Phragmitibacter flavus: one gene and its partner. The main gene of each other region encodes a partner of the protein of the gene in region 2 in a complex. Links are inferred from orthologs where the notes say so. Each region holds a gene or a part of one and is shown on either strand. Other genes may lie near its edges.

Region 1 (3,809 bases), on a different replicon or contig from region 2:
GTTATTTCGCCCGCGTCCGTGTTCCCAACAGCGGCGAATACGAAGCCCTGCTCATCGACGACAAGGCCATCGGCTCCGACCAGGCCAGCAAGGTCGTCATGGTCGTCGGCGAAGGCAACATCGTCGCCCCCCGTCCCGTCATTCTCGGACCCGTCATCAACGGCAAACGCGTCATCCGCGAAGGACTCACCGAGCAGGACAAGGTCATCATCAACGGTCTCTCCAAAGCCTACCCCGGCACCCCGGTGACCCCCATGACCGAAGCTGAAGCCAGCGCCGCCGCAGCCGCCGCAGCCCCTCCTGCTGCCACCGCCGCCCAGTAATTCTCCGCCCCGCCTTGCCTCCGCCCAGTTAGCTCAGCCTCGCCCCGTCCAGTCCCGCCACTCCCAGCCACCCGCAATGAATTTCGCCAAGTTCTTCATCGACCGCCCCATCTTCGCGGCGGTGCTCTCCATCGTGCTCACCCTCACCGGTGGCATCGCCCTCTTCACCCTGCCCATCGAGCAATACCCGCAGGTCGTCCCCCCCACCGTCCTCGTCACCGCCCGCTACCCAGGCGCGAACCCCGAGGTGCTCGCCCAAACCGTTGCCCGTCCCATCGAACAGGAAATCAACGGCGTTGAAAACATGCTCTACATGAGCTCCAACAGCACCTCCGACGGCACCTGCACCATCATCGTCACGTTCAAACTCGGCACCGATCTCGACATCGCCCAGGTCCAGGTGCAAAACCGCGTCGCCGTCGCCGAAGCCCGACTCCCCGAGGACGTGCGCCGACTCGGCGTCACCACCGTCAAACAGTCGCCCAACTTCACCCTCGTCGTCAACCTCATCTCGCCCGACAACAGCCTCAGCGATCTTTACGTCGGCAACTACGCGCTCCTCAACCTCAAGGACCAGCTCGCCCGTCTCCCCGGCGTCGGCCTCGTGCAAAACTTCGGCGGTTCCGAATACTCGATGCGCATCTGGCTCGACCCCGACAAGATCTCTTCGCGCAACATGACCGTCACCGACGTCGTCAATGCCATCCGCGAACAAAACGTGCAGGCCGCCGCCGGGATTCTCGGCGCCCCGCCTGCTCCGATGGGCACCGACTACCAACTCACCATCAGCACCCAGGGCCGGCTCATTGAAGTCGCCGAATTCGAAAACATCATCGTCAAAAGCGGCGACGACGGCCAGGTCACCCGCGTCAAAGACGTTGCCCGTGTCGAACTCGCCGGACGCGACTACAACATGGAATCTTATCTCGACGGTCAGGCCACCGGCTCCCTCGGCGTCTTCCAGCTCCCCGGTTCCAACGCCCTCGAAACCAGTGCCGCCGTCCGCGAACGCATGGAGGAACTCAAACAATCATTCCCCCCCGGACTCGACTACCGCATCGTTTACGACACCACGATGTTCACCCAAAAGTCCATCGACGCCGTCATCCATACCTTCATCGAAGCGCTCATCCTCGTCGTTCTCGTCGTCATCATCTTCCTGCAAAACTGGCGCGCCTCCATCATCCCGCTGCTCGCCGTTCCCGTCTCCATCATCGGCACCTTCCTGGTCATGAAACTGTTCGGCTTCTCGCTGAACAACCTCACCATGTTCGGTCTCGTTCTCGCCATTGGGATCGTGGTCGATGACGCCATCGTCGTGGTCGAAAACGTCGAGCGAAACATCGCCCTCGGACTAACCCCTCTCGCCGCCACCCGACGCGCCATGGAGGAAGTCTCCGGACCCGTCATCGGCGTCGCCATCGTCCTCACCGCCGTGTTCGTGCCCACCGCTTTCATGACCGGACTCACCGGCCAGTTCTACCGGCAGTTCGCCCTCACCATTGCGGTCGCCACTGTCATCTCCGCCTTCAACTCCCTCACCCTTTCCCCGGCTCTCAGCGCCATCCTGCTCAAACCTCACGGTGCCAAACCCGACTGGTTCCAACGCCTCATCAACTTCACCCTTGGCTGGCTCTTCAACGGCTTCAACTGGCTGTTCGAAAAATTCACCAACGGCTACACCGGCATCGTGCGACGCGCCCTGCGCTTCTCCGTGATCGCCCTGCTCATTTACGTCGGCCTGCTGTTCCTCACCGGACGCACCTTCACCAGCGTCCCCGCCGGCTTCGTTCCCACCAGCGATAAAGGTTATCTCATCGCCTTTGCCCAGCTGCCCGATGCCGCTTCCATCGAGCGAACCCGCAAGGTCACCAACGAAATGACCCGCATCGCCCGCAGCATCCCCGGCGTTGCCCACAGCATCGAAATCCCTGGCTTTCACCTTCTCTCCGGCGGCTCCGCCATGCCCAACGCCGGCACCCTTTTCATCATCCTCGAAGACTTCGAACTCCGCGCCAAAGACCCCAACAAAAGCATGGGCGCCATCCTCGGCCAGATCAGTGGAGCCTACGGTGCCATGCAGGAAGCCATGGTGTTCTGCTTTCCCCCTCCGCCCGTGGACGGACTCGGCAACACCGGCGGATTCAAACTTCAAATCAAAGACAACAACGCCCAAGGCAAAGACGCCCTCGCCGGCGTTGCGTTCAACATGATGCAAAAGGCCAACACCCTCCCCGGCCTCACCAGCGTCTTCACCACCATGCGTCCCAACGTCCCGCAGATCCGCGTCGACGTCGACCGCTTCAAAGCCAAGTCCATGGGCATCCGCCTCGCCGACATCTTTGAAACCCTGCAAACCTGCCTCGGTTCCATTTACGTCAACGACTTCAACCGATTCGGTCGCGTCTATCAAGTCACCGCCCAGGCCGAAGCCAAGTTCCGTGTCAAACCCTCTGACATCACCCGCCTCAAGGTCCGTAACGACCAAGGCCAGATGGTCCCCCTCGGCACCCTCGTCACCATTCACGAAACCACCGGACTCGACATCGCCGCCAGCTTCAACACCGCCGCCAGCGCCGACCTCTCCGGCAGCACGCTCCCCGGCGTCTCCTCCGGTCAGGCCATCGCCATGATGGAAAACCTCGCCAAAACCGAACTCCCGCGCGGCTTCACCTTCGACTGGACCGAGCTCACCCTTCAAGAGATCCTCGCTGGCAACTCTGCCATCTTCATCTTCCCCCTCTGCGTCATCTTCGTGTTCCTCGCCCTCGCCGCGCAATATGAAAGCTGGTCCCTTCCTCTCGCCATCATCCTCATCGTTCCCCTCGTCATCCTTGCCGCTCTTTGGGGCGTCATCTGGCGCGGCATGGACAACAACATCTTCACTCAAATCGGCTTCGTGGTGCTCGTTGGACTCGCCTCCAAAAACGCCATCCTCATCGTCGAGTTCGCCAAACAACTGGAAGACCAGGGCAAGAACATCTTCGACGCCACCGTCGAAGCCGCCCGTCTCCGACTCCGCCCCATCTTGATGACCTCTCTCGCCTTCATCCTCGGCGTCACCCCCCTCGTCCTCGCCTCCGGTGCCGGTTCTGAGATGCGTCAAGCCCTCGGCACCGCCGTGTTCTTCGGCATGATCGGCGTCACCATCTTCGGCCTCGTCCTCACCCCGGTATTTTATCTGGTCATCCGCAAACTCACCGTCAAGTTCTCCCGCAAAAAAGCCGTTTCAGAAGACCACCCCCAACAACCACCCGCCTCCCCCGCCCTGCCCCAACCGCATTAAGCGGATGCCAAACATCTGGGAACTGAGATAACACATCATCAAAAAGCAGGATGCGAAAATGTGCCCTGTTTAATGTTTTAGTCTCGTCAGGAGGATATCTTAAAGACGACTTATGCCCTGACCGCTTCTGCTCTTGGCTCAAGGAGGAGAAAGTCCAATAGTTTATACCGGCCACACGCGCAAATTCGGCACCGCTCAAT
Region 2 (5,689 bases):
ACGCTCAACGTGGTGCGCGGCCTCAAGTCCTCCCTCAAATACGCCGCCATTGAAAAAGCCGGTGCCGATGGCGAACTCGACGACAACGAAGCCCTCGTGGTCATCCGTCGTGAAATCAAAAAACGTCAGGACTCCGTCAGTCAATACGAGAGCGGTGGCCGACCTGAACTTGCCGCCACCGAGAAAGCCGAAATCGCCGTCCTTGAAAACTACCTGCCGGCCGCGATGAGCGAAGCCGACCTCATCGCCCTGGTCGATGCCGTAATCGCCGAAACCGGTGCCACCACCAAGAAAGACATGGGCAAGGTCATGAAACTCCTCCAGGAACGCAGCGAAGGCCGCGCCGACAACAAAGTGCTCAGCACCGAAGTCAACAAAAGGCTCGGTTGAGAAGGGTGGGGACACAAGACGGGAAGACAGAAGACGGAAGACAGAAGAAAAAAACGAAGCTTCGGTCAAGCATCCCTCTCCTCATCCCACGCTACCTTCGCGCATTTCCCTCTGGTCTTGTGTCTTCTGTCTTCCAGTCTTGCATCTTGTGTCTCCCACTTTTATGACCTCCGCCCTCATCGTTGCCGCCGGCAGCAGCCGCCGCATGGGTTTTCAAAAACTCACCGCCAGCCTCCTCGGCAAACCCGTCCTGCGATGGACGCTTGAAGCCTTCGACAACTGTCCCGCCATCGATCACCTCGTCGTTGTCGTCAGTGACGCCACCCGTGAACTCGTGCGCGCCTGGGCAGCCGACGGCATGCTGCGCAAACCCGTCACCCTCAGCGAAGGCGGTGCCGAGCGCCACATCAGCGTCTACGGGGGTCTTAAGAAGCTTCCTCCATCGACCGAACTCGTCGCCGTTCACGACGGAGCCCGACCCCTCATCACCTCCGATCAGATCATCCGCTGCATAAACCGCGCCCGCGAAATCAAAGCCGTCGCCTGCGCCCGTCCCGTCACGGAAACGCTCAAACGGGTCGATGAAAACGGCGTGATCACCGGCTCCGTGGATCGCAAGGACACCTGGATCATGGAAACGCCCCAGATCTTTGACCGCAACCTGCTGTGCCAGGCCTACGAACGCGTCATGCAGCAAAACCTCACCGTCACCGACGAAGTCTCCGCCGTCCAACTCCTCGGTCACCACGTTTTTGTCCTCGAGAATCCCGAGTCCAATCTCAAGATCACTTACCCCACCGACCTCCTGCTCGCCGAGCAACTCCTCCAGGCCCGGCTGTGACACAGGCTTGCAGCCTGTCGTCCCTCCCGGATCACCCAAAAAAACAGGCTGCAAGCCTGCTTCACCCACGGGCAAAGTGCCTGTGTCATCCTGCCCAAAAACAAATCCATTGCACCGCGCCCCAGCCTCGCCAGCGTATGCGCCCCCCTTATGTTCACCTTATTAGGCTCCGATCCCCACTCGCTCGCACGGCGGGGAAGGCTCGTCACGCCCCACGGGACCATCGAAACGCCCGTCTTCATGCCCGTCGGCACCCAGGGCTCCGTCAAAACCGTCCATCCCGCCGAACTCAAGGCCCTCGAAGCCCAAATCATCCTCGGCAACACTTATCATCTCGCCGTCCGCCCCGGCATGGAAGTCATGCGCGAAGCCGGCGGACTCCATAAATTCGCCAACTGGGACGGTCCCATCCTCACCGACTCCGGTGGCTTCCAGGTCTTCTCCCTCGGCAAAATTCGCAAGATCAAAGAAGACGGCGTCCATTTCCAAAACCACGTCGACGGCTCCCCGATGGTTCTTGGACCCGAAAGCGCCATGGAAATTCAGGCCACGCTCGGCTCCGACATCGCCATGCTGTTCGATGAGTGCCCACCGCACCCCTGCACTTTCGAATACGCCAGCACCAGCCTCGACCTCACCCTGCGCTGGGCCAAACGCTGTCGTGAATGGATCGACAAAAACCAGCCTCAGACCAACGGCCAGCCCCAGCTGCACTTCGGCATCGTGCAAGGTTCATCCTTCGCTGAACTGCGCGCCCGTTCCGCCAAGGAACTGGTCGCCATGGGATTCGATGGATATGCCGTCGGCGGCGTCAGCGTCGGCGAGCCCGAACCTGAAATGATGGCCGCCGTGGAGAACAGCATCCCTTTTCTTCCGCACGACAAACCGCGCTACGCCATGGGCCTCGGCACCCCGCCGCAAATGCTCGAAATGATCGCCCGCGGCATCGACATGTTCGACTGCGTGCTGCCCACCCGGCTGGCCCGTCACAGCACCCTTTTCACCAAAAACGGCACCGTCAACATCAAGAACCAAACCTTCGCCCGCGACTTCGGTCCGCTTGACGAAGACACCCATCCGCTCTGTCACGGATTCACCCGTGCCTACGTCCGACACCTCATCAAAGCGGGCGAAATCCTGGGATTACGGTTGATTTCCCTCCACAATCTGCATTTCTACCTGTCCCTCATGTCCCGCGCCCGCAAAGCGCTGGAGGAAGGCTATTTCAACGAATTCCGTAAAGAGTTCACCGCCAACTACAAAACGCATACGTCAACGCCAGATTCAACGTCAACGCCAACGCCATCGCCATCATGACCATCATCACCACCGCCCTACTCGCCCAAACCGCAGCACCAGCCCCTGGCGGCGGCGGACTCTTCGGCAACCCGCTCGTATTCATGATCCTCATGATGGTGGTCATGTATTTCATCCTCATCCGCCCCCAGCAGAAGAAGCAGAAGGAAGCCCAAAACCTGCAAAAAGCCCTCGCTCCGGGAGATCAGATCGTCACCATCGGCGGAGCCCACGGCACCGTCACCACCGTGCATGAAAAAACCGTCACCATCCGCGTGGCTGAAGGGAAAATCGAATTCGACCGCACCGCGATTGCCTCACGCATCTCTCCGACCGTTGAAAGCAAATAAGAATAAATAAAAGAGACGAACCGTCCCCTCCGTTAAAAAAAACCCGCGGCCCCCACGCCGCTGCCGATCAACCACCGCTTCCCACCGACCCGACCGTCCATGCACACCCCGGAAATCACCTTCCTCTACGGAGCCGTCCTGCTGTTCCTGCTGTTCTTCTACCTCGGCACCGCGAAGCACCGCAGCAAAAAGATCGCCGGCACCGTCCTTACCCTCGGCATCAGCGCATTTTGTCTGTGGGCCTTCTTCGACATCGGCATTAAACGCGGCATCGACCTCGGCGGCGGCAGCTCCTTCACCGTGCAGCTCAGCCCCGGCGTCAGCGACGACGGCAGCCAGAAAATCATCACCTCCGACTCCGTCCAACAGGCCATCGGCATCCTGGAGAAGCGTCTTAACCCCGACGGTGCCAAAGACCTCCAGCTCGTCCCCCAGGGCACCGACCGCATCAACATCCAGATGCCCGGCGTCGGCCCTGAAGAAGTTGAAGCCGTCCGTAAACAGATCGAACAGGTCGCCCACCTTGAGTTTCGCCTCGTCCATCGCAACAGCGAAGGCGAACTCGCCTCCATGAAGGCCACCGGTCGTCCGGCCATCGGTTACGTGGAAATGCCCGGCACCGAACACAAGACGGATCCCACCGCACCCGCCAGCTACCTCGTCAGTGCCCGTCCCGACCTCGAAGGCAAATACGTCAAAAATGCCTACGCCTATCCTGATCCTCTTCAAGGCTGGACCATCGGTCTCGACTTCGACAGCCTTGGCGCCGATCTCTTCGCCAAACTCACCAGCGCGCATGTCGGCGAACGCCTCGCCATCATCGTGGATGGCGAAGTGATCTCCGCCCCCAACCTCAAAGACGCCATCCTCACCGGCAGCGCCGTCATTTCCGGCGACTACAAGGAGGCCCAGGCACGCGGCCTCGCCACCGCCCTCGAGAACCCTCTCGAAAACCCGATGTCCATCATCGAGGAAAGCTCCGTCACCGCCGCGTTCGGTGAACAGACCGTCAAACAGGGCATCTACACCGGCTACATCTCCGCCGTGCTCATTGCCCTGTTCCTGGTCATCTACTACCGCTTCGCCGGCCTCATCGCCCTCATCGGCCTGGCCGTCTGCATGCTGGTGGTCTTCGGTGCCCTCGCCCTCTTCAACTTCACGCTCACCATGCCGGGGATCGCCGGTCTCGTGCTCACCATGGGCATGGCAGTGGATGCCAACGTGCTGATCTACGAACGACTGCGAGAAGAGATCAAAAACGGCAAGAGCATCGCCTCCGCCCTTGAATCCTCCTTTGAAAAAGCGTTCTCCGCGATTTTCGACGCCAACTTCACCACCCTCATCTCCGCCGTCGTTCTCTTCTACCTCGCCAGCGGCCTGGTCAAAGGTTTCGCCGTCACCCTCACCATCGGGATCTTCGGCACCATGCTCGGTGCGCTCATCGTCACCCGCGTGGTCTTCAACTGGTTGATCGACGCCAACCTCCTCAAGAAAATCACCGTGACGCAGATCATCCCTGACCGGATTTTCAATGTGATGAGCCTGTCACGCGCCTTCTTCATCGGCACCTTGCTTGCCACCGTCGTGGTGGTCGGCATGTTCTTCGTCAAAGGCAAGGAGGCCATCGGCATTGACTTCCGCGGTGGAGCCCTGACCCGCTTCGAAATCAAGGAAGGCCAGCGCATCGAAGCCTCCAGCGTCGAAGCCATCCTCACCGAAGCCGGCCTCAAAGGCTTCTACGTGCAGGAAAGCAGCACCGGCACCAACGAACTCATCACCGTGCGCAGCGAATACGAAGACGGAACCAAGGTCAAAAGCCTCGTTGAAGCCAAACACGCCGATCAGGTCTCCGGCGGCCAGATCGAACGCGTCGGCTCCGTGGTTGGCAAAGAACTCGCCATCCGCTCCCTCATTGCCTACGCGATCGCCATGATCGGCATGCTCATCTATCTGACCATCTTCTACGAATGGTCGTTCGCCCTCGCCGCCATGGTCGCACTGTTCCACGACTGCGTGCTGGCGATTGGCGTCTCCGTGTTGTTCGGCCAGCAACTCTCCGTCATTCACATCGGCGCGTTGCTCACCGTTGCCGGCTATTCCCTGAACGACACCATCATCGTGTTTGACCGTATCCGTGAGATGCTCAAAACCCGCAGCGGCAGCCTGCGCGACCTGATGAACGAAGCCGTCTCCGCCACCCTGAGCCGCACCCTTCTCACCAGCGTTACCGTGTTGATGTCGATGGGCGTTCTCTATGTGTATGGCGGTCCTTCCATGCGCGATTTCGCCCTGCCAATCCTCATTGGTGTGGTGGTCGGAACCTATTCCTCCATCTACATCGCCTCCGCACTGGTGCTCTGGTATGTGAGGGTCACCGGCAAGAACCTCCGCAACCAGATCCTCGAAACCGAAGCCCGTCGCGAAGCCATCAAAAACGCCGCTTCGACTGGAGCCTGATCGATTCGAATCTTCTCATTTATCCATAAAAAACCGCCCTCAATCAGGGCGGTTTTTTTATTGGTTATTGGCATCGGCAAAGCGACCATTGAGGAGCGGAGCGATAGCAAAGTAGAAGGCTCGTCCCGGGCCTTTTCAAAAAACTGCAAGGCTCGGGACGAGCCTTCTACCTTTCCACTCTACGGAGCGTTTTCAACTGATCACGAATTACTTGGGGGCTCTGGTCTGGTCCGCGTCCGCCTTTTTCACCTGAAACACATCCGCCGATTCCAGCACCGATCTCGCCTCTTTTCGCAACCACTCAAGCGCCGCCGCATTCCCCATCAAATGCGCATCCCAAAACGCCGTGCTGATC

Evidence for each region.
Region 1: the proteins of yajC (region 2) and FEM03_RS21100 are in contact, whole or in part, in a crystal structure (PDB 2RDD), measured with the Escherichia coli proteins. The link is inferred for Phragmitibacter flavus from one-to-one orthologs.

Annotation. Positions count from the first base shown.
Region 1 is NZ_VAUV01000020.1:4,618-8,426, reverse strand. It holds FEM03_RS21100 (efflux RND transporter permease subunit), read left to right. Parts: upstream 1-399; coding sequence 400-3,609; downstream 3,610-3,809. Other genes in the region: FEM03_RS21105 (efflux RND transporter periplasmic adaptor subunit), read left to right, coding at 1-323.
Region 2 is NZ_VAUV01000001.1:206,525-212,213, forward strand. The notes cover bases 1,249-4,210. They hold yajC (preprotein translocase subunit YajC), read left to right. Parts: upstream 1,249-2,544; coding sequence 2,545-2,877; downstream 2,878-4,210. Other genes in these bases: tgt (tRNA guanosine(34) transglycosylase Tgt), read left to right, coding at 1,382-2,548; secD (protein translocase subunit SecD), read left to right, coding at 2,977-4,210. In the rest of the region: FEM03_RS00915 (GatB/YqeY domain-containing protein), read left to right, coding at 1-390; ispD (2-C-methyl-D-erythritol 4-phosphate cytidylyltransferase), read left to right, coding at 554-1,231; more of secD, read left to right, coding at 4,211-5,334; FEM03_RS00940 (alpha/beta hydrolase family protein), read right to left, coding at 5,542-5,689. UniProt on the Escherichia coli protein: The SecYEG-SecDF-YajC-YidC holo-translocon (HTL) protein secretase/insertase is a supercomplex required for protein secretion, insertion of proteins into membranes, and assembly of membrane protein complexes.